3 regions of the Desulfosporosinus sp. SYSU MS00001 genome follow, and region 1 is predicted to be linked to each of the others. Evidence: riboswitches for the same ligand, from Rfam matches in the RefSeq annotation. Region 1 holds a riboswitch; each other region holds the start of a gene.

Region 1 (10,910 bases):
GGACGCAGTGTGGCGAAAGGCTCATCCGCCTTTCGTTCCAGGGCCGATAATACTTGGGGCATAGCCCCTGGGAAAGTAGGTCATCGCCAGGTAACAAGCGAAAGACTGCCAAAAAAGGCAGTCTGTTTGTGTTTCATGATAGAAATGAAAGATCTCTATCGGGGCTCACCCGTTCGGATCCACATGAATTTGAACGGACTTTCTGGTAAAATCATCTTAGGATGCCGGTAAATGAGCTAGACAAATTTGAATAGAAGGAGTCTTGCTGCAGTAAGCTGATGGTGGTGGAAAAATGAAGGATAGTAAAGAAACAAACAGCAAAAAGAATACATTGAATCTTCCCGGCCTGACTATGCTAGGATTGGGAGGGGCCATTGGTTCCGGTATTTTTGTTGCTAGCGGAATTGCGATTAATCAGGCAGGGCCTTCAATCATTTTGTCATTTGTTATAGGTGGTATCATCTCAACTTTGATCATGTTCATGTTAGCGGAAATGAGTGTTGTTGAACCAACTACAGGTTCGTTTAGCGTCTATGCAGGGGAATATTTAGGGCCAGCCATGGGATTCATATCTGGGTGGATGTACTGGGTAGCAGGGATTCTTACACTGGCTACAGAAATGGTAGCTGCGGCTTTAATTGTGCGTTTTTGGCTGCCGTCTTGGTCCATCTGGATGATCAGTCTGATTATTGCGGTGTTAATTATCTGTATTAGTCTCTTAGATGTTCGTTCCCTTGCGCGAGTTGAAGAAATCTTATCCTTGATTAAGGTAGGTATTTTAGTCGTAGTTATTATTATGGGTGTAGTCCTGTTTATTGGGTTATGGCCGGGGTTAAAATCTCCGGGAATATCAAATTATTTTAACCACGAAGGTTTCTTTCCACACGGATTATCAGGTTTTTTTTCATCGCTGCTTCTTGTTGTTTATACATATGCGGGTGAACAGGTAATCGGACCGGCTGCGGGAGAAACCCAGGATCCGGTAAAAACAGTACCCGAAGCTGTCAAGATAATAAATGTAGCTTTGATTGTTCTTTATTTGGGGTCCATTACTACATTAGTTGGGATACTTCCCTGGAACAGGGTGCCACTAAATGGCAGTGGTTTTGTTCCCCTATTTGGTCAATTAGGTCTGATTTCAATTAGCAGCATAATGAATGCGGTGATATTGAGTGCAATCCTTTCTGCTATGAATTCCAATATGTATGGAGTACCGCGAATGCTTAAATCACTGGCAGAACGTCATGATGCTCCAGCCTTTTTGAACAAAGAAGACAAACGAGGAGTGCCAGTCTCGGCAGTAATGCTATCCAGTGCCTTTTTATTATGCGTTGTGGGTATATCATACTTATTGCCTCAGCAGATTTTGGTATATATAGCTAGTTCCGCTGGGGTTGCTCTTATTACAAACTGGCTTATTATTGCAGCAACCCATTATCGTTTCCGGCGGCGTATGAATGGAAAAACAATTATAGCAGCAGTTCTGTTACTTGTGGTCCTGTCCACTTCAGCCATGAATGGAAATCAACTTGTGGGTTTGATGGTGGGAATTATCATCCTGATGCTGCTAGCATGTTTATATTTCCTATCGGCAAGACAGCAGCATTTTGCCCTGCGCAAAAAATGATGATATTTGGGGGTTGACAAGTTTACCGAATATGAATAGACTGGACTGAAATGATAGAGGTGCATTTTACAATCAGTACCCGAAGTTGTCAAGGTTACGTAGAACCGTAACTTCGGTGAAAGGTGTAGATGCCGAAGTTAGTTCCATTACGTGGGGACTGAGCTGGTTGGGCAAAATAAGATTTGTTCAACTGTCGCATATGCGGAGAGCTATCTATATTACCATATGATTCTGAGGTTCATGTGGGTAATTTAGTAGCTGATTCCGTATCAGCTATTTATTTTTTTGTATTAACAGAGAAGGAGAATTAACATGAAAAAGAACAGTATTTTCAAAGGTATCGCTTCTGCCCTAATCACTCCTCTGGACGAAACAGGAATTAATTATGAGCAGTTTGGTAAATTGATCGATTGGCAAATTGCAGAAGGAATTGATGCACTTGTGATTTGTGGAACCACAGGTGAAGCTTCAACCCTAACTGATGATGAGCATAAAGCAGCAATTACATTTGCAGTTCAGCACACGGAAGGCAGAGTGCCGATCATTGCAGGTACAGGCAGCAATGACACCGAATATGCGCATGAGCTCACTCGTTTTGCCTGCGAAGCAGGTGCGGATGCAATGCTTGTAGTCACCCCTTATTACAACAAGGCTACGCAAAAGGGCCTAATTAAAATGTTTTCTCAAATTGCCGACAAGAGCACAAAGCCTATCATTCTCTATAATGTTCCATCAAGGACAGGAGTAAATATTGAGCCTGCAACCTACGAGGCATTAGCTGAGCATGAAAATATAGCAGCGATTAAAGAAGCAAGCGGCAACATTTCAAAAATAGTTGAAACGATGGCGCGTGTAAGAGGCAAGCTTGATTTGTATTCAGGTAATGACGACCAGATAGTTCCGCTTATGGCACTCGGTGGAATTGGTTGCATTTCGGTGCTTTCCAACATCATGCCGGCCCAAACACGTGAGATTTGCACACGGTTCTTTAACGGCGATATTGCAGGCAGCGCAGAGCAGCAATGTAAACTTTATCCCCTTATAAACGCCCTGTTTTGTGAAGTAAACCCTATTCCGGTTAAAGCTGCAATGGCAGCTATGGGTTTCTGCAAGGATTATCTCAGATTACCTCTCACTTCAATGGAGGATACAAACCGTGAAAAGTTGCTTTCGCAAATGAGAGCATACGAATTAAATGTTTGATGAAGGTTACAGGGCCTGCGGATCAACCTCCCCGCATTTTTAAACTATAGGAATCTCCAGAAGATATAATTCCGCTCGTAGGTGCTAGCAAGCTGTCTCATTTTCAAGATGCAATTCAATCTTTGGATATTAGTCTAAGTGAACGTGATATCGAGAGAATTGAAGAGGTTATACCAGAAAACGAGATAGCCGGCGGCAGTTTTCCTAGCATGAAATTCAGGGATGGAGTGGTGGTCCGAGGGGCTGGAGATTGAGAGTTACAGAAGAAAATATGGCGCTCGTTTCTGATTGAAAAAGAACAATCCCAGTCCGCCAATACCTAAATGGCTGCCTAGTACACACCCGATTTTGCTGATAATAAAGTTTTTTGTGCCAAGTTTTTCCGCAAGCAGATTCTTTAGGTCTTCTGCACCCGGCAAATTATCCGAATGAGCAATACCGATGATCTGTTCCGGAAAGCCTTCGATCCTTTCTACCATTGTATCAGCTACCATGTTAAGCGCCTTTTGACTCCCGCGGGCCTTTTTACTGAGGTGTAATAAGCCATTTTTAACCTCCAGAATGGGCCTGACATCTAAGAGAGACCCCAGCATACCTTGTAGCTTGGTGATTCGTCCTCCCTTGACCAACCAACCGATATCAGCGATGGTAAACACATGCTCTACGTGTTCCGTCAAGTAAGATATGTGCCGGGTAATAGCTTCAAAGCCATACCCGGCTTCAATCATTTTCGCTGCCTGCAATGCGATAAGGCCAATAGCCACTGAGCCTGATTTGGAATCAATAACCTGCATGTTCCGATCCCGATACTTTGATTTAAATTCTGATAAGACGGTTTCTGCTAACTGATACGTTCCTGAAAGTGCTGCAGAAAAGGCGAGATAAATAAAGTCCTCTCCTCGGTCACAGCACGTCTGGAAAATCTGAGAGACATCCGAGGGGCTGACTTGGGATGTCTTGGGCAACACCCCTGAACGCATAGCGAGAAAAACCTCATCGGTAGTGATTTCCACCTTATCCCGATAATCGTTTCCGTTGAGAATCACATGCAGGGGCAGCATAAGAATATCGTATTTTTCCATAATTTCGTCCGGAAAGTCGCAGGTGCTGTCTACAATTAATCTGATCATCCTATTCACCTCGATTATTTTCATGGGGCTATTTATGAAAGCTTTTCGTGAACTTTGCAGTTGATATATTTACTAGGCCGTGAACCTCCCCTACCTACACTTCGCTAAGAACGAAAACACTGTTTTCGCCGTAGGGTAGGGGCTTGCGGCAAGCCCAAAATCCATGTCTCAAGGGTATCTCGTTAGAGATGCCTCACCCGATAGGCGTGAGTCCATCATTTCGGTAAGGCCGGCAACTCTATGCATTTGCTGCATACAGGCCAGGTTCATGGCTTCTACTACTTCTCACTTTAGGCAATCCGTAGATACTTTAGCTCTTCTACATATAGTTCTTGAAACTCTCCATATTTGTAGTTGCTCAAGATATTCTTTGCTCCGTGTATATCACGGTGTTCTCTGTATCCACATGTACATCTGTAATTTCTAGAGGAAGGTTTCTTTCTTCTCCCACAAACAGGACATGTTTGTGTTGTATAGGATTCATCAGCCTTTTGGAAATAAATCCCTTCACCGGCCAATTTATAGTGTAGGTACGTTGTGGTTTGTCCAAAATGCCACTGAGACATTTTTTGAGTTTGCTTTCGTGTACGTTTGTACTTGTTTTTTTTCTTCCGGGGTGAGGTATGTCGTTCTATGCCTTCAACGTTGCCTACAACGACTTCCTTGATCTTATTCTCGAGACACCAGTTTACAAAGAAGTCCCAGACTTAACTCAATCGTTCCGTTTTTGCCAATCCGAAAGCCATCTTTTTTCCACTTGGTATTGAAAAATGTTTCTTAGGTTTGTACGGGTAACGTATTTTAGTGAATCCTAATAGTTTTGCCTTATGGGCATTGTCTCGAGCATTGAGATATTTTTCGAAGACTCCTTGAATGGACTGACTGTGAATGGGGTATTGACCTTTTGTAGCTAAGTGTAGTGTCCCGCGGGTAATCCAGTGACCGGTTTGTTGAAAATGTTCTTTCGCCAAGCTTAGACAATTATTCCAAACTTGAGCTGACGTGCGATTGCAGGCAATGAGACGGTCAATATTAATTTGGGAAGTCCGGAATTTAGTTTTTAAGACACGAATTATCTTAACCACCACCTCAAACATATGTCATTGTTATCCTTATTTTACCACAGCAAGAACGGATTAGGAACTAGTGTTCGGCAAAATTTGGGGGCGGCGATTCATCTTGCCACCTATAGAGGATGGGAGTCTTCTCGCCGCAAAAGGATAAAATACCAAAGGCGCCGAATGATCAAATATACGTAATGATTTGCTTTTTACGTATTTGAAATGTTAAAACGCAAATGGGAAAGAATTAATAAACCTTGACAAACGATTCAATCAGCCTTATTATTTCGGTAAATTATTATGAATAAAAGCTATGATCAAAAGTAGGCTTCAACCAGATCAATATCGGTTCTGACCCAAGTAGGCACTGACGGAAGCTTGATGTATATGGTAACGTATTATTTACGAAAGTCCATATTATGTGTGATATGGAAACAACTCTTTCAAACGGAATTTGGTGTTGCCACGAGCTATTCGTCCTAATGGATGAATAGCTATTTTATATTACCTAAAGATAACATTAAAAAGAATAGGGGAGAAGTACAAATGGCAAAGCAAAATATCTATATGCCTAATTACAGTGTTGGTGAGGATTGCTATGAAGAAATTCCCTTTATCACAAGAAGCTATGGTAAAAAGGCAATTGTCATCGGTGGCAAGATTGCCATGGAAAAGGCCAAAGATGGTATTCTCAAAGGAGCGGCCGGCTCCGAAATTAATATCCTTGATTTTTTGTGGTATGGCGGAGATTCGAATATGGAAAATATAGAAAAACTAAAGCATAGTCCTTTAGTGCAGCAGGCGGATATGTTGTTCGCCGTTGGCGGAGGCAGAGCCTGTGATACGGTCAAGACACTGGGAGACCTGTTGGATAAGCCTGTATTTACTTTTCCAACACTTGCCTCCAACTGTGCCAGCTGCACAAACTTGAGTGTCATTTACAACCAGGACGGCTCTTTTAAAGAATATTATTATCAGAAGCAGCCGGCCTGTCACACATTTATCAATACGAAAATTATTGCCGAATCCCCCTATGATCTGTTTTGGGCAGGTATAGGAGATGCTTTGTCCAAGGAATATGAAGTAGCCTTTGCTTGCCGTGAGAAAAAGCTTCATCATCTTCCCTTGCTGGGACTGGGAATTGCCAAAACTTGTACTTCGCCGCTGATTAATCTCGGTAAAAAAGCGCTTGAGGACTGCAAAAACAACAGGGTATCTTTTGAACTCGAAGAAGTTGCCTTGGATATCATCATGCTGACAGGTATTGTCTCGAATTGCACTGTCCATCAAAATCAGCCCAATTCCGAAGATAATTACTACTATAACAGCTCTCTTGCTCACTGCGTTTATTATGGCAGCTCGTTGATACCGGCCTGTGAAAAACATCTTCACGGCGAGATAGTTGCTTTTGGTATATTGTGTTTACTTACGTACGATCATCAATTGGAGGAAAGAGATAGGATTATGGCTTTCAACCGAAGTATCGGACTGCCCATAACGATGGGCGAAATAGGTCTGTTAGAAGCGGATTTGTCGACCGTGGCTAAGAAAGCAGTTTCGGTCATCGAGTGGACTTATGTCCCTGGCAATCCTACGGCAGAAAAATTCATTCAGTCCATTAAAGATACTGACGCAGCGGGTAGGCTCGTGCTGAAGAAATAATAGGCTGCAAGGAGGGTCAGCGGAGTGAAAAAGCTTGATAGAGAATTTTACAACCGTGATTCAATAATCGTAGCTAAAGAACTTTTGGGAAAGCTGCTTATTCATGAGGTCGATGGGCAAAGGATTTCTGCCAAAATTGTTGAGACAGAAGCATATATGGGTTTCGAAGATAAGGCAGCTCATTCTTATGGCGGAAAACGAACGCCGAGAGTAGAAGTTATGTATGGAAAACCAGGATTTTCTTATATATTTACCATCTATGGAATACATTGCTGCTTTAATGTCGTTACAAGGGAAAAAGGGATTCCTCAAGCTGTTCTGGTAAGGGCTGCGGAGCCGGCGGAAGGAATTGAATTGATGGCTCGAAATAGATTTGGCAAGTCATATATCCACTTGACAAAGAGTCAGATAAAGGGGTTGACGAGTGGACCGGGAAAACTATGCAGGGCGTTAGCGATAAATCATAACCTTAATGGAGCGGATTTGTGCAGCGATGAATTATATGTCGAGGATGTAGAAAACGAGGAATTTGGAATAATAGAGACTAAGCGCGTGGGGGTGGAGCATTCAGAAGAGGCAAAGGATTATCCTTGGAGATTTTATATAAAAGGTAATGAGTATGTATCAAACATTTCGTTGACAAAGGAGTGATTTTTCGTGAAGTTTGAGGAAATACCTTTAGGTCAGTTTGATTTTAACCCCTTCACTAAAGTGGAGGATTGGGCATTGCTAACTGCCGGAACGAAAGATAAATTTAACATGATGACAATTACCGGCGTTATGTTTGGAAAACTTTTTCTCAAACCAATGATCCAGGTCTATGTTCATCCCGACAGATATTCTTATCAATTTGTCGAGAGCAACGATTACTTTACCGTTTCTTTTTTTGACGTTCCTCACCATCCGGCTTTACAAATCTGTGGCAGAATGCATGGCAACGAGTGTGATAAAGTGGCTGAGTCAGGGCTAAAGCCTATCCCTTTTGAAAACACAGTTATTTTTGATGAGGCTAAGACAATTTTTGTATGCAGAAAAGTTTATCACACGGATGTAAAGAAGGATAATTTTGATTCGCAGCAGTTGTTTAAAGACTACTATAAAGACTTATCAACATACCATAGAATTTATCTCGGTCAGATTGAAAAAGTCTTGTGCCACAAATAATTGTAGATTTTCATACTTACACGAGATGAAAATAAATCCAGGGCGTCATAAGCGCTCTGGATTTATTTATGGGCATTTACATTTCTACATATCCTTCCGTGCCATTAATCCGAATTCTTTGCCCATCCTTAATCATCATGGTAGCATTTTCTACACCAACTACTGTTGGAAGACCGTATTCCCTCGCAACTACAGCGCCATGTGTCATCATTCCGCCTACTTCTGTCACCAAACCTTTTATGGATACAAAGACTGGTGTCCAACTGGGGTCTGTAAATGAGGTGACCAAAATATCGCCTTCCTCTAATTTGGCGTCTTCCATTTTAAAAATGACTCGTGCCCGCCCTTCAACAGTTCCAGATGAAGCAGGTATGCCAGCCAAAGCACCTTCAGGGATGTTACCGGTATCATATTCGCCGAATACAACCTCGCCCTCGGATGTCATTATACGTGGCGGTGTCAACTTCTCGAAGACTTCATGCTCCTCTTTTCGTTTTGTTACAATGCTGTAATCCAGTTGGTTAGTACGAACGACCTCTCTGAATTCCTCAAAGGATAGATAATAGATATCCTCTTTCTTTCGAATAACACCCTTTTGCACGAGTTTGACAGCTTCTTGCATAATAGCCTGTTTGATGATCCAGTAATACCCGACCATTATATATTTTGGGTATTCCCGATAGCCGACAAAATTGCGTAAGCGACTAATCATCTTTTTTGTCTTTTTAGCTTTTTGTTTTCCACCGGGCAGTTGTTCTAAACGATTTAAGAGGTCCAGTTCCTTTTGCTTTGCTTCCAGTAAACCATTTTCAAATATAGATTTGTGAGCACCCGGCTCAAAGTTATTGATGTTGCTGAGAATCATGGGGATAAGGGCGGTGGGCTCTTCGCTAAAGCGGGATCTGGTGATGTCAATCTCACCGGAACAACGCATACCATATTTTTCAAGGTACGCCTGTATGGATTTGCCAACGGCATCGCCACCTTCGAACTTGGCTAAGTCGTCAAAGAAATTCTCATTACTGGCATGTTTGAAATATTCTATCACCGCCGGATATTGACGGACAACGTCTGCTACGTCCAACAGCTCCAGCCCCATTTCAGAAGTAACGTTATTAGCTGCCGATTTGGAAAGAGAATCCGCCGCACTCTTTTCACCCAACCATTTTTCCATTTTCTTATTAATCCAATTTACTGCATATACCCCGACAAAAACCGCTCCCATGCCCTTATACATGTCCTCTTTTTAATTGCTTTTGGGCTGCTATAATGAAGGCAAACAGTTCGTCCCCGGACAGGTCTGCAATCCTTTGCTGCATATCTCTGATGGATGACTCATTCTGGGACATAAGTGTTTGAACGATCGCAGCATCGTTGCTGCTATATATCTTGATAAACTGAACAGGAAGATTCCATGAAAAATACCCGGAACCCATACTAAAGGCTTTTTTTCCTCGCGATAATGACTTCATAAAGTTCTCTCGTTTTATTAAGGCCTTGATAGCAGAATGCATGAGTGGGTCCATTTTACCCGCAGCCATGAGGACAATCCTTTTCCCCGAAGGCGTAGCTAAATCGTGAGCCAGGTCAATGAACAGCCTTCCACCGGCTTGAATTAAGGGAAAGTCGTCAATCCCAAGCTGAAAAAACGATAATCCAAATGGTTTCATGGCATCCGTCATCATCTGTTGATGGCTGAAAGACATATACACATGATTTTTTCCATCTTGCACATCGGGTAGGGGGAATAAGGTGGTAATGGGACGACTCTGGACGATAAAAAATTTGTTTTGTTCAGATGAAGGGGGACACACCTTATTTGATAGATATCCTTTGGAGTCAGAGGAATGTCCCCAACTAATGCACCATTCAATGTCTTGGGGGCAACCGAAATGGGCCTCAATTTTTTTGCCCATTTGTTCAAGTTGTAAAATCTGTTCGTCTGACAACGTCTGCTTATTCTGGTATCCATTCTCGATTCTCTTCTCTTCAGTTCCGCCTTCCCATTCGTAATTCTGAATTGGATAGAAATAACTAATCCATCAAAAAACAAATTCCAATTTTTCTTCTGCAATCATGGGTTAAACAGAAATAGACCGCCTCTCACTAAAGGTTCGGTCTATTCCTCACTTTTGAAGTCGTCCGCTTTTGAAGGACGTTGATGTTGGGAATTCTTGTACTACTTTATGCAGGGAAAATATGTTAAAAGTGGAATTGGTATTAGAGATATCCTTTTGATTTTCTTTATGCCAATGAACATCTCCTCGAAATGTTTACCTTTGGTATTTCAAGAAGGAATACATAGTTCCATGTTCACTAATTTGATCAGAATATACATCATAACATGTTTAGAGAGTGTACATACAAAACTCAGATTCCGATTGAATAATGGAGGGAAATGAACAATGATTGCGAAGTTTCAATCTTCCTCATCGGAAATAAGTATGGCGTGGAAACAATTTATCAGCGATGGAATACCAAGGAAAATAGCCGCTGCCCCTGAAATTATGGAATCATGGCAGAGATGTTATGAAAAAGGTGTTAACCCCTACGATGGAAAAGCCTGTCGTATCTTAAACCAGGCAGAACTCGATGATTTGCTTGCAAAACGAAAGGATATCATTGATATCGCCAAGCCCTTTATGTTAAAACTTTATGAGTTCGTGAAGGGATCAGGGTTCATAGTCATGTTAACGGATGAACGAGGCTATATTATGGAAAGTCTTGGCGATCAGAATATCCTGGAAAAGGCTGAAAAGTTATATTTCATGAAAGGCGCAGACTGGACTGAAGAATCGGTAGGTACGAATGCTATCGGTACTGCAGTTATTTTAAAAAGGCCTCTTCAAATTTCAGGCGCCGAACATTATTGCTTAAAGCATCAAACATGGACCTGTTCTGCTTGTCCTATTTTTGATATGCAAGGAGAAATGATCGGAATTCTGGATATGTCAGGTCCCTTGGACGAGACGCACCTGCATACATTGGGGATGGTTGTTGCATCTGCCGAGGCTATAATGGACCAAATGGAGCTGCGGGAGAAAAACAAGCAACTGTTGGTAG
Region 2 (10,910 bases), on a different contig from region 1:
AAGTGATCACTAAGCCCTTCAAGAGTTACTCTTTGAAAGATGAAAGGGTAAATAGCTGTAACTCGGGCATAATTACGCCTCTGAACCTTTACAATAGTTTCCGGATTTTCCGGTATACTCACCTTCAGGGACGACAAGTTCAACTCGAGGTACTGGTAAAAGTTCCCTCTAAAATTGACTAATATTCAATCGCCAACTTTTTTGATGTCCCCTCTCGAGACCCTTTTTAAGCATTCCACATATTTACTGCACTTCCTCTATAAGGTTTGAATAATCGTTATAAAAAGCCAGAGCTTTTAACTCTGGCACTTTATATTCTTGCTAATAATAGGAGAGCTTTCAATAAGTCCTATTTGCGCGGCGAGCTGATAAACTCATTTGAAGGTTATTTCTTAAAATAACTTCAAATTTCATTATCGTTTTCTCACTCCTATTTTCCCTAATCTTCTCCCATCGACATTCATCGATCATAACATAACTACAGGTGTTTCTTTCATAGCAAAATTTACACTGACATTCTCTTCCTTGACACTCACGACATTGACAATTCATTAGTTTCATCTCCAAAAATTTGATTAGCAATAAATACTAGTGATTTCATTCACAAAAAGGCTCTGCACTTTTCTCAAAATTTTTATTATTAAGTAAATAATAGCCCCAAAAATTTTTACTGTCTAGAGAATGGCACTATCTTATCAATTAAATATACGGATAACTGGATATCCGTATATTCTCCTAATCTATTTGTTTGAAGCTCAAAAATAATAAGCCGCTCAAATTATGCGGCTTATATCTCTGCGAACCCTATAGAAGTCTTACGATTTGATCAAGTCTATTTTTAACTTAGGGGCTTGTTCATGCTGTTATTCTGAGTTACATAAGCTAAACGCCCTCTAAGTTGGGTAACATGACGCTGCATGTCACTCGACATCTCCTTAAACATCTGTTTAGCTGATTCATCCAAAGTTGAAGTAGAGAAGGTTTCGTAGGTTCCTAGTGCCGATTGTGCTGCAGCTACGGCCTTTTCTAAATCTGCTTGAACAGTCATAGATTAATCCCTCCTAATCATTTGAAATTATTATGTGCAGTTGTTCTTTTATTTACTCAAAAAACATATGGACGAAATTGTATTTCTCAGAAGTTTCTTTCACTTGTGTTAGATTTAAGCTGCATTATAATGCAAAATTGTACAACTTGTTTTAAATTTAGTAAATATTTAATAGGTTTATTATTTAATACCAAAACAACTAACATCTTATTTGTGAATATTTTTTCTTATTGATATCGAAAAATTGCAAACACTAATCCATTAATGCATTGATGGTTAAATATGACTTAAATTTAATTGTATAATTTTGTTTTTTTGCAATAATTAATGTGTTGATTGGGTTTTTATTTTGTGATAGTATAGTCAAGTTGAATTTTAAGTTATTAAGTAAGGAGGGCCTTCATAAAATGAACTCATACGTTGATGCTGTTAAAAATGAAATGCGTAATTGGAAAAAAGCTATTTTTGTTATTATCTTCACAGTTGCTCGGCTTATTTATGGTTTTGCTTGGGTTCAAGCTGGTTGGGAAAAAGCGACTTCAGGCTGGCTTAACTTTGCCGGAGGGCACGCAAAAGGGCTTATAGCAGGAATGGCTGCCAACATGCTGCCACCTAAGGCTCATGGTTTTGATCCTCTTTATATCAATAAATTATGGGCATGGATTGCAGTTCACATCTTTAATGGTATGCCTGGTGTAACAGATTTCTTAGTCCCTATCTGCGAAATAGCCGTTGGTATTGGTATGATCATCGGCTTCAGACTCTTATGGGTTGCACTTCTTGGACTCTTCCTCAATGTACAGTTTATTACTGCTGGTTCCGGTAACAACTTTGGCTATATTTGGACAAATATTATTATCATGAATTTTGCCAAATACTTTGAGTTAATTGGTTTAAGCGGATATCTCAAGTTTAAAAAAGGACAAAGATCCTAAAACAAGCAATGGCAAAAGGGATCATCAAAAACTTTAAAGAAGTTTTTGATGATCCCTACTTTTTCAGTCTTCAAAATACAATGTTCTTGATCTCTTTTTATTAAAGGGATATCAAGGAGTTTCAAACCAACTGATCCAGCCACTGAAAATATTCGTTCTCTAATTGACCAAGCGTATACTCATTTCTCGCATCTCTGAGTTGCTTATTAAGGCTGCATTTATCCGCATCACGAAGCAAAACGATTCTCATAGGTGCATCCACAAGTACTCCCCCTTATTACATTTTTAGGATTAACATATCAACTGTAATCCAAAGGAAAACACTAGTAGTACCCGTACCGCTGTAAAATCTTCTTAATTTACAGGCTGTTGTAAATATTAAGTAATGAATCGAGCCTCTGGCTAACTTGAATAACTTCTGGGTCAACAAGCGGCTTTTTCAGTCCAAGAACATTTAAGTGCTCTCGCAAAGTTTCAATCATCTGAAGTATTTCAACACGGCTCATTACTATCTCACTCCAAAAACCAGTTTACAACATTACCTTAACACAAATGCTATTATATTCCAAATGTGGATCGGAATCAATTAAATCCGTTAAAAATTTACTCGTTCTCAGTTTTTCCTAGCGTTTTATTTTATAAAAACCACTTCAAGTTCCTCTAGCTCATATACTATAACTAATTATCACTTGCATTTTCAAGATTGTTAAAAAGAGTATAAATTTCTTCAAAACTTTTCGTGATGTGATTTATTCTTTGATTTTGTTCGTTTAAATTCGTTAACACCCCTTCGACTGAAGCCGTGTTTTCTTGGGATATAGCAGAGATTGATAATACTACGCTAAAGTCCATAAACTTACAGTCTAAATGAACAGAATATTCATTGACAAGAGGGCTTATCCCGGTTACGATACTAAAGGATCAACTTATAATTCCAGAGAACCATAATTTCAGGGTAGAGGCGCGGTCCTCAAGAGTAAAGTCATTTTTGATTAGGGAAATATTATGACTTGAAAGGGAGTATCGCCGAAGTGTGTGAGATAATACCCAAAAACTCACATGCTGGTTATGTATTCGAAAGGAGCATAACTGTCACAAGCGTCTTGTGGAGCGCTACCTGCTTCGGCGATATACCTTCTAAAATAGGTAAGCCCTTAAGCAGCACAGAGATAGCTTCAGGGGGCTTACTTTTATTTTGCCTTAAGAAAATCTACGGAGGATTAATATGAGTGACAAAAAACTAGGGTTTTGGTTATTAACTGCACTTGTTACCGGAAACATGGTTGGATCGGCAATTTTTATGCTTCCACAATCTCTTTCCAACGTCGGCTCCCCTGCAGGTGTATTGCTTGCCTGGCTGTTCACCGGCCTCGGAGTTTTAATGCTGGCCCATGTATATGGCCAACTGTCAGACTTCAAACCAGAATTAATCGGTGGCCCGCCCAGTTACACGCGCGAATTATTTGGCAGTAAAAGCAAGCTGGGACAAATCATGGGATTCGAAATTTCATGGGGCTATTGGACCTCAAATTCACCTGGAAATGCTGCAATTCTTATTACACTTGTTGGTTATTTAACGTATTTCCTGCCTATTTTACAATCTAAAACAATTCTCTTTTCCCTGGGCAGTTTTAATGTTCAGATAGGTAATTTTCTCTCTTTTGCTATTGCTTCAGCGGTACTTTGGTTTGTTCATTATCTGATGTTTAAAGGAACCTATACTGCCAGCAAAATTAACTTCTTTGCAACTGTGACTAAAATCCTAGGCTTTATCTTTTTTATAATAATTGCTCTTTCCATCTTTGATGTAACCTATCTCCATCCGTTTATAGCGGAAAAGACGCTTAAATCGGGCGAAACAATCGGACTTTTTCAGCAAATGAATCAAGGAGCTATTCTTACGCTCTGGGCCTTCGTAGGTGTAGAATCTGCGGTCTGGCTATCAGGGCGTGCCAAGAGGCTACAAGATGTTAAATGGGCAACACTTACAGGCTTGATCATCGCCTTAGCTATTTACCTTCTTATTACCTTCTTAGCAATGGGGGCATTGCCAGCCAAAGAGTTGATGGTTGCCGATAAGCCTTTAGTTGACGTCTTGACGAAAATTATTGGCGCAAAGGGTTCCTTTATCATGGCCACTCTCGGAGTTCTCTCTATGCTCGGGGCAACGGTTGGTTGGATATTACTAAGTGTTGAGGTCCCATATCAATCCGCTCGCCTTAATCTCTTTCCTCACTGGTTCGTTAAAGAAAATAAAAATGGGGCACCCTACCGAGCTGCCTGGATAACAAACGCCCTTACCCAATTATTCCTGCTCTCAATGATTTCTGATACTATTGCCAATGCATTTAACGAAATGATTATTATTGCCACACTTGCAAATTTAGTTCCTTACCTTTTCTCCGGCATTTATTCTTTGGTAGTAGTTTTAAAAGGAGAAAACTACGAAAAAATTAATTTATGGAAACGTTTACTGGACGGAACAATGGCTCTGGGAGCCTCTCTTTATTCTTTCTGGGTTTTGAAATCCGGCTTAAGCGATTTAAAAACTTTAGTCCTTGGCATGTTGCTCATCGTATCCGGGTTAATTCTTGTCCCTTTGCTGCCGAAGCATGTAAAAGCTTAAAAAGCGGAAGTGAACTCGTTCAGCTCAAGCTGAACATTAATAAATACCCTAAAACAAAAGCAGGGTTTATCGTTTGAAAGCGATAAACCCTGCTTCTTAATCGGCGGTTGCTTGTTTTAAATAGGGCCTGCTGGAGAGATATAGCCAAACTGCCCCGCAGATCAATCCCAAAATAATGTTCAAATCTCCAATGACAGCAATTTGATTATGCAAACTCAGAGAGACAATACCCATGCCAACGCTTCCCATAACTGTAGCAAAGGAACCCATGAGTGATGAGACGGAACCTGTGTCTCCCTGTTGCTGTTCCAACATCAGAAATGCACTCGGCGGACGCATAGCACTCCCAGAAACAGTGGAGAGTACCAAGGTAATAGCAAAGAGCAGCGGTGAATAGCTGCCAATAAGACTGATAAGCAAACCACTTGCAATGATTAAAGCAAAACAAGCGTTAATAATTGTGATGCGGCTGAAATGGTTTGATAAACGGATATAAATGAGAGGACCAAACAACATTCCTAAAGCATTAAAAGCAAAGTAGTAACTATAAACCTGACTGCTTAGATGAAAACTTTCCTGATAGATGTAGGATGACGCAGTAATAAAGGCTAGGGCAGGGATGCTCATGGTTGAAAAGATCAGAAGAAGTGACGTGAATCTCCTGTTGCGAAGAACGACACCCAGTCGGCCAATGGTCCTCATCATGGTAGCAGTACTTTTCTCAACAATTGTTTCCTGTAAAGCTAAAGAACCAGCCAGAGCAGAAATACCAATTAGGGCTTGAGCCACAAAAACTCCCCGCCAAGACGTTACGTTCAACAAGAATGATCCGAGAACAGGAGCCACAGCCGGAGAAATTACAACCATCGACTGAACCACTGCTAAAACAGATTCTCGTTTTCTGCCGTTATAAACATCTTTGACTAATGCCGTGGCAACACTGGAAGCAGCGCCTCCGCCAAAGGCCTGTAAAGCCCTAAAAGCGATTAGTAAATAGACGCTTGATGATAAAGAACAGAGAAGACTGGCAACCGTGTAAATGGCGAGACCAACTAATACTATGGGTTTTCGGCCATGCTTATCGCTTAATGGTCCCCAGAACAGGGTACCAAAACCAAAAAAGATGAAAAACATAATTAAGGTGAGATTAATGATTGACTGAGACACGCGGAAATATTCTGTCATAGTAGGCAAAGCAGGAAGATAAACATCCATTGAAAGGGGGATGAAAGCACTAAGAACTGCAATTAGGACAATCATTCCCTTATCACCAAGGTATTTCTGCTTTTTCAGTTCGTTAATTTCCATCGTTCGTTCTACGCTCCTTTTTAAATTGAGCTGGAGGGTGAGCTCCTATAGATTCAAGATTATTAATCATACGACAGTAAAATTGTTTCAATTGTTCCCGTTCAGTTTCTGTAAACCCCTCAAGCATGGCACGATCAACTTTATTGAAGGCGTTTTCACATTCTTCAATGAAAGCCAATCCCTTTTCTGAAAGCTTGATCAGATTGCGCCTTGTATCTTTTTCATCGGGATACTGATAGATTAGCCCGGATTTTTTCATACGCTTGATAGATATTGCAATAGTAGGTGGACTGATTCCAATGATTTCGGCCAGTTCCTTCTGCGATGCTGACATGTTATTCATTTCATTCTTAAGTACAAACAATATTTGTGGATTACTTACTTCACCAATCCCCCTTTTTACAATTTCCTCCTTTAAACAATTATGGTGCATGCGGTCAAATACAGGGAATAACCATTCCAGTGAATTAAATTCAAATCCCAAAAAAGTTCTCTCCCAGCACATATAGTTTTACAGCTAATAGTTAGTCGACTAATGATAATAGTAATTACTTTTCTTTCTTCTGTCAATATACTTTTGATCTGCCGTAGTGTGTATTTAATCATCAAAAGATAAAATCCCGGGCCTTAAAAGCCCGGGATTAAAATTGCAGACGTTCAACAGTTCCTTTGGAATCGACTGAGTGATTGTTAGATTCTATTATACCAGAATATCTTACCGAATACTACAGAATTTGGTGAATGTACGAATAGCTGTTCATCCCCTCCCTAAAGAGGACGGGGACTTCTCGCAAGAAAGATTAAATTTCACCTCTCGATACCTTGTTTTTCACCTATAAACTCTAATAGCTGCTCAAAATATGGGTACCCTTCCGAGTCTCCTGGAACCAAAGTGGCCATAGCCCCTACCCCGTTGGCATATTTGCCGCATCTTTCCAAATTTTCATTTCTCAGAATTCCCGCTAAAAGGCCTGCTGCGAACCCATCCCCTGCTCCCACCGTATCGATAACGTTTGCAACGCTGTATCCGGGAACAAACAGTTCTTCAGATTGATGACGTAAATAGCAGCCTTTCGGGCCCAATTTTATGGCAACAATTGTACTTCCTTGAGAGGAGAAATAATCCGCAGCCTTATTAATATCCTTTATCCCCAGGAGAAGCTCTGCTTCATCAATACCCGGCATAATAATATCTGCATAGCAAGCAAGTTCTAAGATTTGCTTTCGGGCTTCCTCGATGCTCCATAGTTTTAACCTTAAATTAGGGTCAAAGGAGACTAATACTCCATTAGCTTTGGCGATCTTCACCGCAGCAAAGACTGCTTCAGAAGCTTTAGGAGAAAGAGCAGGGGTTATTCCTGTAATATGCAGAACTTTGGCTTGCTTTATATACTCTTCATCAATATCTTCAGCCCCAAAGGTACTGGCTGCTGAGTTTTTGCGATAATAATAAACATTGGGATTTGCATGTTGATAGTTTTCCTTAAACAATAGCCCGGTACTAAGACCTTTTTCAAAGGTAACGCGTGAAACATCAACGCCTTCCGCCCGAATTGAATTTACAATATAGCGTCCAAATTCATCGTCACCTACTTTAGAAAACCAACCGACGGAATGCCCCAGTCTGGCAAGGGCTATAATTAAATTTGACTCGGCCCCGCCCAGAGATTTACTGAAACGATTTACATATCGTAAAGGTCCGGAGCTTTCCGGACTAAAGACAACCATGGATTCACCGAAGCTGACAACATCCATTGTTATTTTGCCACCTCTATATCCGGCATTTTACATCTAAACTGTCTAAGCTATACAGACCATTAGATTATTCAAACCAAGTATTTCTCTAACGTTGCTCTGACATAATTAACACCTGACACCATCTCTCTAAAATAGCCTTCGATTTTCTCTCCCAATCCTGCTTCATATAAATTTAAGCCAAATAAATCTATATTAGAAAGAATTGGCCTCAATTTATCACCTACCGAACCCGGAACTCCCAGTTTTATACCAGCAAGATAACTACCCAAGGTTTCCAGCAAAGGATCCGAACTTAACTTCATTTCCTTTCCCGCATCATCCAAACCCAACAAGTAGCGGCACCATCCGGCGATAACTAAAGGAATATAGGTTAGATCAGCAGGATCCAGTTCCTGACGTTTTTGATAAGCTTTAATCGTTTCTCCGAACCTTATGCTCACTTTCTGTGAGGTATCAGTTGCTATCCTTTGAGGAGCATCGGGGATATAAGGGTTTGTTAACCGTTGTTCCAAAACCTCACGGAGAAAATCCTCCGGATTTATGATACCCGGATTAACAACGACAGGCAGCCCTTCATGATAGCCAATCTTCTCCACCAGCCGCCTTAGACTCTTGTCCTCCATTTCATCGGCAATAAGAGTATACCCCAGAAGGCAGCCAAATACTGCCAGAGCCGTATGCAGAGGATTTAAGCAGGTGCAGACCTTCATTTTTTCAACCTTATCTACCGTCTCCCTGTCCGTAAAGAACACCCCTGCGTCTTCCAGCATCATGCGACCGTTGGGAAAATCATCTTCAACCACCAGATACTGCGGCCCTTCAGCATTCACAAAGGGAGCAATAAAGGTATTCTTCTTAGTGCAGAGAATTTTTGTGCCTGTAAAACCCAAAGCCGTCAGAGCAGTCTGCACGGTTTCCGATGGCCTTGGAGTAATCTTATCAATCATTGTCCAGGGAAAAGTAACTTTTGCCGGATCATTCAAATATGCCAGGAAGTCCTTCTCTACTAATTTATTCTCTGCCCATTTTTGAGCAATGGTTATGATGGCGCTTTTAAGTTTCTCACCATTGTGAGAACAATTGTCCATACTCACAAAGGCAACAGGAAGCTCGCCGGTAATAAAGCGTGTATAGGCCAGAGAGGCAACCTTAGCCATAAGGTGGCGGGGCTGGGATGGTCCCTGCTGCATATCCAGCTCAACATCTGAAAAATATTTCCCCGATATCCCTTTTAAGCTATAACCCTTTTCTGTAATCGTAAAGCTCGCCATTTGGAGGGAAGGCCGAGTAAAAGTTTCCTTCAGCCTTGCCCAGTCCTCAGGACGAGCAGGATCCCCGACCAACCCTTCGCTGATGCTGCCAACTACTTTTTTAGCTAAAGTCCCATCAACATTCATAGTGGCTAATAAACTCAGATTGTCATAAGGTTTATAAATTTGATCAATAATTTCCCAATCGAAGGCCTCAACAGCTACAATTCCTGTATTAGCCACTCCTTTATTGAGAAGTGTTTGCTGTAGTACCGCGATAAATCCTCGAAAAATATTACCTGCCCCGAAATGGACCCAGGCCGGATTATCTCGTGTAACCCTAATCATTTCATCGGCTTGAAAACCTGGCAATTCAATACCGGATTCTGTCCAGGGCTTACCGTCTTTAATGCCTTCTCTGCTTAAGTCGAGCATTGATTTTGTCCTCCCTAATTGCTGCTATGCCTCTTTTAATGAGCTCGTGCTGCTTTGATTTGTTCGGTGAACTGTTTGGCGATGGTTGTTATGGACTCATAATCACCGTTTTTAGCACCTGATGTCAAATTTCCTCCGATGCCAACAGCTATCGCTCCAGCGTTAATCCATTCGCTCACATTCTCCAAACTGACTCCGCCAGTAGGCATCAGGGATGCATGGGGCAAAGGGCCTTTTATGGCTTTGATAATGGCCGGGCCGAACAATTCCCCCGGAAATATTTTTACCACATCCGCTCCGGCTTCCATACATTCGACAGCTTCTTTAATCGTCATAGCCCCAGGCATGCAAGGAACCCGGTATCTGTTACAAAGCTTCACCGTTTCCGTATTGAGACACGGGCTGACGATATATTGCGCCCCGGCTAAGATCGCTGTCCTTGCCGTTTCAGGATCAAGTACTGTTCCTGCACCAATTACTATGGATTTGGATTTATACGTTTGGGCTAAATCCTTAATAAGTTCCTCCGCTCCGGGTACTGTAAAGGTAATTTCAATCGCCGCAACTCCGCCGGCAAGACAAGCTTCAGTAATCTTAAAAGCCTGTTCTTTATGATCTGCTCTGATAACTGCAACCAAACCGCCCTCTTTAATTCGTGAAACAATTTGCTCCTTATTTGACATGCACAACATCCTATTCTTATCATAATCATAATCGTATTCGAATTCTAACTACTTCCGTAATCTCTTCTAATCTATTTCAACGTCTAAAAAATCCCTAATATTGTTGAAACATATACCTTTAATAATCTGTCCCAGAAAATCAAAATCAGGATAAAAATCGCCGCGCTCTACCCAATGTCCTACGAGATTGCACATGATCCTTCTAAAGTATTCGTGCCTGGGATAGGAAAGAAAACTTCTGGAATCCGTCAGCATTCCGACAAAGCGCGAAAACAGTCCAACATTAGCCAAAGTCTTCATTTGTGCTAACATACCGTCTTCATGATCATTAAACCACCAGGCAGCTCCAAATTGAATCTTTCCTGGAAAATGGCTCTGAAAATTTCCTGCCATAGCTGCCAATAAATAATTATCCGTAGGGTTTAAACAATAGAGGATTGTTTTGGGAAGTAACCCGATACTCTCAAGATCATCAAGAACGTTGGCTAAGTCATTGATAAAATTAAAATTGGCAATCGTATCGAAACCGGTATTAATCCCAATGGAGTTAAACATTTTCGAATTGACATTGCGCAAAGCACCTACATGCAGCTGCATAGCCCAGCCATGCTTGGCATATTCTTGGGCCAAATGGAACAGTATGGCTGCTCGGAATTTAACTTCTTCCTCAGGTAAGATAATCTGTTGATTTAAACGTTTCTTGAAGATTTTGCTTATCTCTTCTTCACTTGCTTTACTGTAAAAGGCAACAGATAAACTATGGTCTGACAATCGACAGCCCAGAGCATGAAAATCCTCAATTCTGTTGTTTAGAGCAAGATAAAAATCTTCCAGTGAATTGATGAAAATATTTTCGATATCACCTAA
Region 3 (10,910 bases), on a different contig from region 1:
CTAAATGGAATTTTATCGCATCAGCCCAGAAAGCACATTTAGCACTAATTTTTTTATAAGCCTTCGCATTTGATTTATTTGTTTTAGTCCTTGCATCAGCATTAGACTGAACAATAGAACAAATATAAAGTGCTTTAAGGCGATTATCCTTGTCCATGTCACTAAAAGTTTGGTTGAGTTCGGCGATCAAATTTCGATAATACTCCGTAAATTCTTCAAAAGGTATTTCTGTATCCATGTGTAAGTATTCTTTCAACTTATCAAATAGCTTCTCCAATATTCACCCTCCAAATAATTGCCTTCTAATAACTTAAATAGTATATCTCTATTTAGCGAAAATCACAAGATTTTCCTTAGTCGGCTCTTCAAGAAGGTCTAAAAACATCATAATTCAAGCAGAGAGTCATCATTAATGATTCTAACCTTTGTCCAAAGATTTATGTAATTCCCTAAAGCATTAAAAAAGATGTTGCAAATACTTCTTTGCAACATCTCTTCTTACTTAAAAAATACGGAGGATGTCTTTCCTTCTGTCAATAATCGGCGGACAACAGCCTGGGATCTCAGGGGATCAACTTTCCAATAGCTAATTCCATCTTCTGTCAAGAAGTCCCCCGGTAATGTCTGCGAAGATATTTTAGGGGTTCCGGTACGGAGTAGAACATTGGATAAGGCCCATATTTTGCTGATGGAGAGATTGGTCTCCACTGATTTCATAAGTTGAGGGATTAACTGAGGTAACTTGGGAATCGTCTGAACTTGAAAGAATTCCTGCCCTAACGCTTTCAAGACAGCCTGTTGACGCGAGGTCCTGGAAATATCGGCTAAAGCATCCTGACGAAACCTGGCGTATTGTAAAGCCTGGTTTCCATTTAAACGCTGAATCCCCTTCTTGAGATTAATAAGTCCATCTGTTTTGTCTCCAGTTACATAATACATATCCTTTTCAACATTTACCGTGATGCCACCCAAAGTATTTATTATTTCCTTAAATCCCGTGAAATTCGTCAGCACATAACCATCAATTCTTTGGCCAATTAACTGCTCAATGATTTCCGACGTTGTCTTAAGTCCATTGCCGATTCGAGCTGCAGCGTTGATCTTATTCATACCGTACCCCGGGATAACGACTTGGGTATCGCGAGGTATTGAAACGAGAGCAACTTTCCCGCTCTGGATATCGATGCTGGCTACAATAAGAGTATCCGTATTACTTAACGATTTTTCATTAGGGCGGCGATCCACTCCCACTAAAAGGATCGTCATCCGATTATCGGTTAGAGAGGACGATCCCTGAGGTGAAGAGTTTAATCCGGGGTTAAGATTAGGGCCTAAATCTGACTTAAGCTCTGAATCCGGCTGACCTTGAGCGTCTTGTGATGTGAAATCTTGATTGTTTTTTTCTAACGAGGAATTGTTTTCTTTAGGTTCTGCTGCCTGCAGAGGCCGTTGTTCACTAGAAATGTGACTAAAAATTAACGGACCTAACACAAAACTTGCTCCGAGAACTATTCCAAACAAAAAAAGCAGGCAATATCCTTTGCAGACTCGGAATAATAATCCGAATTTGTTTCTCTGCACCCGAGTCCACCTCACAAAAACTTTATGTATTCTACTTCCTAGGATCAAACAAACTCCTTAGAAATATTCTTTATGCAAAATGTAATATTTAGCAATTTATAGATTTTAATCCAATCCACTTGGTACATTAACCAAAGAAATACATATAATGCCATTAAGAGGTGTATAGTTATGGTAATTCTAAGACGACTATTCTTAAGATCCCTTTCTTCTGCTTCAACTTCAGACGAGAATGCTTCACTGGAGATACCCGAAAATACAACATTTGAAGAAGAACCACTGGCCAATGATTATCAGCCTAAAGCATCAGGTAGTATTAGAAGTAAATTGTTACACGTTCAGTCAGCGCCTCCGGAGTTCCTCTACGAAAATGAAGCCTGGTCTCCAGAGCATGAATCGGTTCGACTTTTCCACAAAGGCAGCCATCATTTTGAAGGCCAGAATCTAAACCCTTCGCAGTCCCAAGAGTAAAAGAAGAGGGGTGTGACACTTCATGTCACACCCCAGCATACCTGATTAAAAGTAATACAACGGGTGAATTTATCGGAAAGGGGGAACAGAATTGAACCCTGGTAACGCCCGTATCTATGGACCTATAATGAGAGCCCCCTTACTCTTTCATCAAAACAATCTCATCTCATATCCTAATCACTATTTGACTCAACAAAATTATTTACCCTATTCTAATAACTCCCAACCCTCTTTCCCTCTGTCAACACCTTTACCCTCTTACTATCAATCTTATCCTTACGGGCCTTCTATCCTAGGAAGCATACCGCCGCTGCCTTTAGGTTATCCCCAAGTTCTAGTTCCTCATAACGCTTACTCAAGGCCCGTTTCCCCCAATGGTCTGACCCTAATTTTGATTGCCATTCTTATTTTAGTTGCCCTTGATTTAACCTTAGTCCGACCTCAAAAAGGATATTAGTGATAAGGACCCGGATACGAATTAACGTACACGGATCCTTTCTTCAGTCCTAGCGACTAGCTATAGGCAAGTGGGTTAAACGTTCGGGGAGAACATCATTTCTCAATAAATCATGATATGTTTCACGTTTCACAATCACATCACCCTTGCCACCCTCAACCAAGACAACAGCAGGCCGGGCAAGACGATTATAATTGGAAGACATCGAGTAATTATATGCGCCGGTACAAGATACGGCTAACAGGTCACCTGATTCAACTTTGGGCAGATTAATATCCCAAATTAACATATCGCCGGACTCGCAACACTTCCCTGTAATCGAAACCTCCTCAGCAGTTTCTTCACCGGCACGATTTGCCAAAACAGCTTCATAGCGTGCTTGATAGAGAGCTGGACGCGGGTTATCCGCCATGCCCCCGTCAACAGCAACATATTTACGTATCCCGGGAATTTCTTTAATTGACCCAATCGTATAGAGGGTAGTACCCGCCGTTCCGACAATAGAACGTCCGGGTTCAATGATAATTTTAGGAATTGGAAATTGATAACTTTGACAGGCATTTTCAAGAGCATTTTGCACAGTTTTGGCATAGTCCTCAATCTGTGCAGGTTCATCACCTGAAGCGTAGTAAATTCCAAATCCTCCGCCTAAGTTCAATTCCTCCAAAAGGTACCCGGTCCGTTTGTGAATATCTGCCATGTACTGAATCATAATCTGGACTTCGTGACTAAAGGATTCCAATTCGAATATTTGCGACCCGATATGGGCATGAATTCCTTTGACAACAAGGTTGGAAGAGGATAATGCCAAATCCAAAGCCCGGTCAGCAGTTCCGTTCGTAAGGGTGAATCCAAACTTGGAGTCGATTTGTCCTGTCTGAATGTATTCATGAGTATGGGCTTCAATGCCAGGGGTCACTCGCAGAAGTATGTTGACCGATTCATGCAATTCTTCGGCCAATTCGTTGAGAAGACTCATTTCATAAAAATTATCAACAACAATACGTCCAACGCCGGCCTTAATGGCCATTGCCAATTCTACTGCAGATTTGTTATTACCATGAAAATAGATACGCTCAGCAGGAAATTCTGCCTGCAGAGCAGTATGCAGTTCTCCGCCCGAGACAACATCCAGCCCTAATCCCTCTTGGTTTACGATCCGACACATAGCCAAGGTGGAAAACGCTTTAGAAGCATAAATCACCTCGGCATTTTTCATTCCTTGAATAAAGGATAGATAATATCGTCTGCATATTTCCCGAATATGGGCCTCATCCATAATGTAAAGAGGTGTGCCAAATTCCTGCGCCAATGATATGGTGTCACACCCGCCTATTTCCAAATGTCCCTGTTCATTAACTCGTTGAGTACCGTGCAGCCTCATATTCTCTCCTCCTATTACTTTTCCTTCTCTAGTTAATAAAATACAAACGGCAACAGAAGGAGGTCCTCTGTTGCCGTACAACTGCACGTTAACATTGACCCTCTTCTCCTGTTGGGAGTAGTTCTCCATACGATAGTCTTCATAAACCTATCGTATGACAGTCCCACAGTTGTTGACTGTAGAACCAGCCACAAAAATCACGCTGCTTTTTGCGCTTCGGCGAAATCCCCTTTTCTATGGTCTCATCAGTTGCCGCAACCTTTTCCATAGTACTTATGTCATTCGCGCCTCTACCACACCTCCAAAGAGATGAGGCATATGAAATTTTTTTCAGTATACCAAACTTCTAATGGAAGGTCAAAATATTTTTCCGGAAATTTCCCTGGAAATTTTTCGGGGCTCTGACTATTCTTTTATGCTCCTTGTTGCTCGTCTTCTTGGGATTTGCCCTTAAAGGTACCCTTGCCAACAGCGTTGGCCCATTTTCCGCAGCGATCTCCCCATCGCGCCAAAATTGATCCTTCCTGCAGAATCTCAACAACTTCACAGCGATTGGCACAACCGGAACATTCAAAACTTCGAGCATTAAACTGGGTTTCACCCAATTGTAGCCCTCGGAACCTTGTCCGTAATTCTGATTGCCTTCCTACCTTCTCCTGTGCCAAATAAGCAGCTCCTAGAGCACCCATCACGCCAAAATGTTCCGGGACTATAATGGGTTGGCCAAGCTCCTCTTCAAAGGCTTTGCGAATACCAGGATTGGCAGCCACACCCCCTTGGAAGAAAATTGGCCCTCGTATATCCTTGTTCTTGCCGACATTATTTAAATAATTGCGAACCATCGCTTGGCAGAGTCCGGCCAAAATATCCGGCAGTGCATGCCCCAGCTGCTGTTTGTGAATCATATCTGATTCGGCAAAGACTGAACACCTCCCGGCTATTTTAACGGGACTTGCAGCTTCAAGGGCTAGATGACCAAACTCCTCAATGGGTATACCAAGTCTGGCCGCTTGCTGATCAAGAAATGATCCGGTTCCTGCGGCACAAACGGTATTCATGGCAAAATCAGAAACAACCCCATCACGAAGGATAATAATTTTAGAATCCTGACCTCCGATTTCCAGAATGGTCTGAACTGAAGGATTAACTCTGGAGGCAGCTACAGCGTGAGCAGTAATTTCATTTTTAATGACATCCGCACCTAATAACGTTGCCGCTAACTGACGAGCGCTGCCAGTTGTACCTACACCGATTATTTTGGCAGATTTCCCAATCTTTGACCTCAAAACCTTAATTCCTTCCTGGATCGTTTGCATAGGCCGTCCTTGAGTTCGCAGATAGAGCGTTAAAGCCACTTCATTTTTTTCACTGAGCAATACTAAATTCGTGCTAACAGATCCTACATCAGCGCCTAAGTAATAGTTATCGTTCCCCAACAACCGACACACCCTCTCTAGAAGTTTCTGAAATGCCTCTGAGGCTGGGCCTTTCCAATAAATCCACAAAGGCCTCCAAACGTGTTTGTATTCCAGCGTGCCCAGTATGCTCGTCGACGATAAGCGTCATAATGGGAACTTGATAGGTTTCTTGGACTCTTGGCAATACGCTGGCTGCCACTATCTCAGGCATACAAGAAAGGGGAAAAAGTTGAATAATCCCATCAAAACCTTCCCTCGCGAATTTAACTGCAGCTCCAACAGTCTCTTGACCATGCCCTCCAACAAAATGAGACAAAAAAGGTTTGGCATGACTCGGATAGGAACGAATTGAACGGTAACCAGGAGCAAGTCCTTGAAAAATATGATTTCCTACCCACCCTGAAAGATAAATCGATCGATCTACTTCTACTCCCAGACGTCCTAATTCTTCCTCTATTCCCACGGAGGTAAAGGGATCTAAAATCGTGTATATTTCACCGATAATTCCAATACGCAAAGGCTTATGAAGCTTATCAGCATTATTATTTCCAGCCATTTGGTGATCGCACAAGCTTTGGCGTATCGAACGGACCGAATCTTGGACCCCTTTGACGGTCATAGCCTGAGCCAAGCGTTTTTTACCTTCCTCATAAAGCCTTTCCGTTTCTTGAGAATCGGCCAGTCTTGGTCTAGCGGCATGAATCATATCTTCAACTTGATCCAGAGCAACACATTTAAGGTAAGCAAAGCGCAGAGCTTTGAGAATTGAAGCCCAAGAATTTTTCTTTCCGGCTAAATACCGAATTCGCTGCGCCAGTCCCCTTAGACTGCCATCCGGCGGCTCTAGGGTCACGACATCGAAATGATACCCTGCTTCTCTGAGGATTTGCCGTTCAATCTCTCCATAATAGCCAAAGCGGCAAGGACCAATTCCCCCGGTAATAACAATTGTATCAGCACCATCTCGAACTGCTTCAATATAATTGCCCAAATTTAATTTCAAAGGCAAGCAAGCAGCTTCGGGGGCTAACTTTGCACCTAAGGTTAATGTTTGTTTGCTGTTCATAGGAGGTACAACGACATCAATGTTTAAAGATTCAAAGAGTGTTTGAATGACTATCCACGCATTCCCCATATGCGGAAACGTAACCTTCACGAACCTTCCTCCTTTCAACCATATCCAGAAAGGCTTCTAGGCGAGTTACTAATCCCGCTTCGCCGGTATGTTCGTCGAGGGTTATTACCATATAAGGCTTATGATGCTTCCTAACGTTTTGAGCTAATAATTCTTGCACCATTGAATCGGTACCACAGCCGAAGCAAGTTAAATAAATAATCCCGTCTACTGTTGGATCTTCAACAAATTTATTCCCGGCACCATAAATTTGTTTAGCATGGCTCCAAAAAAGTTTCTTGCGTAATCCCGAAAGATGCGCTTCAACGTCTTCCCGTTCAACATGTTGGATGAGATTCACCTCCGCATGTTCTCTCAGGCGTTGGAGAAGATTTAGATTGGCATAGCATTCCTGGACAAGATAGGAATGGCCAATTAAGGTGATTTTTAAGCCCTTTTGGCAATTCTGATGGTTCTCGCTGAGCTGCACCGAGAAATTTTGGGATCGTGTTTTTGTTGTCTGTCTCGTAACATACTCTATTTCCCGCATTTTTTCTTCGAAATCCCATTCTCCCCCTCGAGAGTCCTGGTAATGCTGCTGCCATTCCTGCCCCTCCAGAAACGCTTTATGGATCTCTGCCCCGCTTTTGCCAAGCTGCATTCCCAAAATCTGCAGATCTTTAAGAACTTGACGCTGACCCTTGCGCCAATTAATCACTGCACTTAGAACAGGAATCTCGGGGGGAACTGCAGAAAGAAGACTTTCAGGAATCCCAAGAAACTTGGGACAGTTATATGTATTTTCCTCCATACTTACCATTCGAGGCAGAAAAATGGCATCAACATCCTTTAGGGCCTGAATATGTCCCGCTAAAAGCTTAAGCGGCAAACACGTTTCATCGCTGGTTTTCTTAAGGCCGTCCTCCATAATCTGACGCTGCGTCGGAGGAGATGTTTCCACCTCTATGCCAAGATGATAAAAAAAGCCAGCCCAAAAAGGGAAATAATCATAATAAAAAAGAGCACGTGGAAACCCTATTTTCACTCTCTTGGCATCCTTTCTCTAATCATTTTTTTGTTTTACCCTCCGGCTGCCTGATAGGATCCTGAGGTTTTAAGACACTTGGACGTGTGTTCTTAATTGGAACCGGTGACCGTACCAAAACGGTGCCCATAGCTTTTAAATTTAGGGGCAGCAGCGGCCAGAGATAAGGGACACCGAAGGACTTGGTTCTCCAGAGAAGAAAGAGCACGAGTACTGTTCCGGCCAAAAATCCCCAAAAATTAAAGAGACCTGTCAGAACGATAATGAACAAACGCGCCAGCCGATTGGCCAAACCAAGCTCGAAACTCGGAGTTGCAAAAGTGGCTACTGTAGCTATGGCAACGTAGAGAATTACCTCCGGAGAAAACATCCCCACTTTAACTGCGATATCTCCGAGCATAAAGGCAGCAATCAAGCCTAAGGCTGTCGCTAAAGGGGCCGGAGTGTGAACGGCGGCCATTCGTAAAAGATCTACACCAAATTCGGCAAATACCACTTGGGGAAAAAGACCAACTTTTGCCACCTTGGAAACTCCGATAAACTGAAGTCCTTTCGGAAGTAATTGAGGGTTTAGAGCTGCTCCCAGCCAAAGCGGAAGGAGAAATAAGGCAGCGAATACCCCGGCGAATCGTATCCAGCGCAGATAAGCGCCAACAATAGGTTCTTGCCGATATTCTTCTGCATGCTGGAGATGGCTCCAAAAGGTCGTTGGTGCCATAATAACCGATGGAGACGTATCAACAAGAATAACAACGTGACCTTCCAGCAAATGAATAGCTGCCACATCCGGGCGTTCTGTATACCTGACCCGGGGATAAGGATTCCAAAATTTACTCCCAAGAATAAATTCTTCAACGCTTTTTTCAGCCATAGGAATCCCATCAATTTTAATCGCTTGCAAATCTTCTTGAATTTTTCGAACCATCTCCGGATTTGTAATATCCTCGATATAGGCGATGCAGACATCGGTTTTTGATCTTCCTCCAACCTGCACCAATTTCATGCGCAGTTTTGGGTCACGCAAACGCCTGCGAATTAAGGCAGTGTTCATCACCAGTGTCTCAACAAATCCATCACGTGATCCTCGGGTAACACGTTCGATATCCGGTTCCTGGGGCTGACGGGCAGGATAAGTCCTCAAATCTACTATAATTGCCTTTTCTTGCCCTTCAACAAAAATTGCCATGGGACCCGACAAAACAAAATAGAATACCTTGTCCATTGTTTCGACTTCTGTAACTTGTAAATTAACAATTCGGCCTTTCACTAATTTGTCCAGGGCATTGACGATAAGATCAGAGCGTTCCAAGTCAATCAAGGCATCGAGAATATAACTGGCAACGTGGGTGTCAACCATGCCATTAATGGAGTAAATTGCTACCTTTTTACCGCCAATCGACATCTCCCGAACAACAACGTCAAAACTATCCGGGACTCCTAATTCCTGATTTAAGTAATTAACATTTTCCTGGTAATTTTTACTTACAGGAACGTTTTTTTCACTTGAAATATTGCTCATACTAACCTCCCTTTATCTTGATATTTTTTATGGGCGAAGGGAAAAGGACTTATCCCTTGGGGTTAAAGGTTATAGACATCAAATAGCCAAAAAATACAGCAGCGGCAATTCCAACCGCCGTTGCCTCGACGCCGCCTGACAAGGCGCCTATTAGACCCCGTTTTCCAACAGCCTCAATAGAGCCTTTAGCTAAACTATAACCAAATCCAGATAAAGGGATCGTCGCTCCGGCTCCGGCAAACTTAACGAGAGGTTCATATACACCTAAAGCTCCCAAGACAGCTCCCCCTGTGACAAACGATACCAAGACATGAGCAGGTGTAAAGGATGGTTTCGTTAAATCCATCATTAACTGCCCGATAACACAGATCAGTCCACCAACGATAAAGGCCGGGAATATCAAATGAAACATCTGAAGACTCCTTTCATGCTTCAATAGCAACGGCATGACCTATCCCGGGGATCGATTCACCCTGCAGCGCAGAAGTGGGACTGTGTAAGGCCCCGCTGCCTATAAGTAAAACTCGTTTTAAGGCTCTAGCCTTTAACTTCTGCATCAAATCCCCGGCAAAAACAACGGCAGAACAAGCACATCCGCTGCCGCCGGCATGGACATCCTGAGTTGAATCGAAAATCCTGACGCCACAATCTGTAAATTCCGTCCCCGTATCAACACCGCTTTGTTTAAGAACCTCACAGGCCAGAGCTAAACCAACAGTTCCTAAATCCCCAGAAGCTATGTGATCATAGTCCTGCCCTGTACACTGTAAATCATGAAAATGATTAAGAATCGTATCGGCGACTGCCGGAGCCATTGCGGAACCCATATTGCCGGCATCGGTCTCTCCATAATCAATAACTCTTCCAATCGTTGCTGAAGTAATTCTTGGTCCGGCTCCCTTTTTGCCCAGGAGAACACTTCCTGCTCCGGTAACAGTCCATTGAGCACTCATAGCCCTTTGTGTCCCCTGTTCCGTTGGGGCACGAAATTGGCGCTCTGCCGTCTCATGATGACTTGAAACTCCCACCAGCACATATTCGGCAAATCCGCCATCAATCAGCATACTGCCTAGGGCCAAACTTAAGGCCATGGTAGAACATGCTCCATAAACTCCAATGAAGGGTAAGGCCATTAGCCGAGCCGCAAAATTCGAAGAAACAATCTGATTCAGTAAGTCACCGGCTAACATAAAGTCAATTTGTTCTTTTCCGATCCCTGCTTGTTTGATGCTCCCTTGCAAAGCTTCTTGAAGCATCTTGCTCTCTGCTAATTCCCAGGTTTTTTCGCCGTTCAGCTGATCCTGCCAGATAGAGTTAAAGGTTTTGCCAAGGGGGCCTTTTCCTTCTTTAGGCCCAACGACGGCATAAGACGATAAAATAACCGGCGGATTGTCAAACAGCACCGTCTGATTACCCGCTCTTTTCAAACCCATGTCATGTGTTCATCCCCATTCATACCCAGATTTCAAAGCTTCTTAAAGCAATTACTTCTCTTGTCTTAATGCAAAAAATAAGCTAAAACGCCAATAATGATGGAGGCCGCAATACCATATACGAGGACAGGACCTGCAACGGTAAACAACTTCGCCCCTACTCCCTGAACGTAGCCTTCGCGTTTAAATTCCATCGCCGGTGAAACAATAGAATTGGCAAAACCTGTGACAGGAATAATAGAGCCGGCTCCCCCAAATTTTCCAATCTCATCATAAACTCCAAGCCCCGTGAGCAGGGAGCCTAAGAAAATCATTGCGGCAGTGGCAGCATTTGAGGCCTCTTTTGGAGTTAACCCAATACCGGAAAAAATATTTATTATCACTTGTCCCAAAGCACAAATCAGACCGCCAACAAAAAAAGCCCGCAAAATATTTTTAGTAAGCGTTGGTTTAGGAGTGTATTTTTGCGCTAGTGCTTTATATTCTTC

Evidence for each region. A riboswitch is a leader RNA that binds a small molecule or an ion and turns the genes downstream of it on or off. The one in region 1 is predicted to bind lysine.
Region 2: linked by a shared signal. The riboswitch ahead of ACPUYX_RS03955 (amino acid permease) and the one ahead of dapA (4-hydroxy-tetrahydrodipicolinate synthase) in region 1 are both predicted to bind lysine.
Region 3: linked by a shared signal. The riboswitch ahead of lysA (diaminopimelate decarboxylase) and the one ahead of dapA (4-hydroxy-tetrahydrodipicolinate synthase) in region 1 are both predicted to bind lysine.

What each region holds. Positions count from the first base shown of each region.
Region 1 is NZ_JBNFTW010000011.1:140,753-151,662, reverse strand. It holds gene ACPUYX_RS17815 (amino acid permease) at 293-1,627, shown strand; lysine riboswitch at 1,674-1,847, shown strand; gene dapA (4-hydroxy-tetrahydrodipicolinate synthase) at 1,940-2,830, shown strand; gene ACPUYX_RS17805 (DegV family protein) at 3,088-3,960, opposite strand; gene ACPUYX_RS17800 (zinc ribbon domain-containing protein) at 4,251-4,526, opposite strand; gene ACPUYX_RS17795 (hypothetical protein) at 4,668-5,057, opposite strand; gene ACPUYX_RS17790 (iron-containing alcohol dehydrogenase family protein) at 5,568-6,683, shown strand; gene ACPUYX_RS17785 (DNA-3-methyladenine glycosylase) at 6,708-7,334, shown strand; gene ACPUYX_RS17780 (flavin reductase family protein) at 7,341-7,847, shown strand; partial or broken gene ACPUYX_RS17775 (phosphoenolpyruvate synthase) at 7,924-9,850, opposite strand; gene ACPUYX_RS17770 (sigma-54-dependent Fis family transcriptional regulator) at 10,253-10,910, shown strand, end outside.
Region 2 is NZ_JBNFTW010000002.1:114,693-125,602, reverse strand. It holds gene ACPUYX_RS03980 (hypothetical protein) at 1-122, opposite strand, end outside; gene ACPUYX_RS03975 (DUF1657 domain-containing protein) at 839-1,048, opposite strand; gene ACPUYX_RS03970 (DoxX family protein) at 1,456-1,983, shown strand; gene ACPUYX_RS03965 (hypothetical protein) at 2,105-2,245, opposite strand; gene ACPUYX_RS03960 (aspartyl-phosphate phosphatase Spo0E family protein) at 2,343-2,489, opposite strand; lysine riboswitch at 2,932-3,107, shown strand; gene ACPUYX_RS03955 (amino acid permease) at 3,209-4,609, shown strand; gene ACPUYX_RS03950 (Bcr/CflA family efflux MFS transporter) at 4,706-5,917, opposite strand; gene ACPUYX_RS03945 (MarR family winged helix-turn-helix transcriptional regulator) at 5,907-6,401, opposite strand; gene ACPUYX_RS03940 (sugar kinase) at 6,725-7,672, opposite strand; gene ACPUYX_RS03935 (mannitol dehydrogenase family protein) at 7,744-9,360, opposite strand; gene ACPUYX_RS03930 (bifunctional 2-keto-4-hydroxyglutarate aldolase/2-keto-3-deoxy-6-phosphogluconate aldolase) at 9,396-10,043, opposite strand; gene uxaC (glucuronate isomerase) at 10,110-10,910, opposite strand, start outside.
Region 3 is NZ_JBNFTW010000013.1:83,249-94,158, reverse strand. It holds gene ACPUYX_RS19005 (hypothetical protein) at 1-277, opposite strand, end outside; gene ACPUYX_RS19000 (LCP family protein) at 499-1,581, opposite strand; gene ACPUYX_RS18995 (hypothetical protein) at 1,753-2,052, shown strand; gene ACPUYX_RS18990 (hypothetical protein) at 2,144-2,509, shown strand; gene lysA (diaminopimelate decarboxylase) at 2,559-3,893, opposite strand; lysine riboswitch at 4,004-4,194, opposite strand; gene ACPUYX_RS18980 (acyl-CoA dehydratase activase) at 4,307-5,332, opposite strand; gene ACPUYX_RS18975 (CoA protein activase) at 5,316-6,467, opposite strand; gene ACPUYX_RS18970 (acyl-CoA dehydratase activase-related protein) at 6,409-7,470, opposite strand; gene ACPUYX_RS18965 (spore germination protein) at 7,493-8,989, opposite strand; gene spoVAE (stage V sporulation protein AE) at 9,039-9,401, opposite strand; gene spoVAD (stage V sporulation protein AD) at 9,415-10,422, opposite strand; gene spoVAC (stage V sporulation protein AC) at 10,488-10,910, opposite strand, start outside.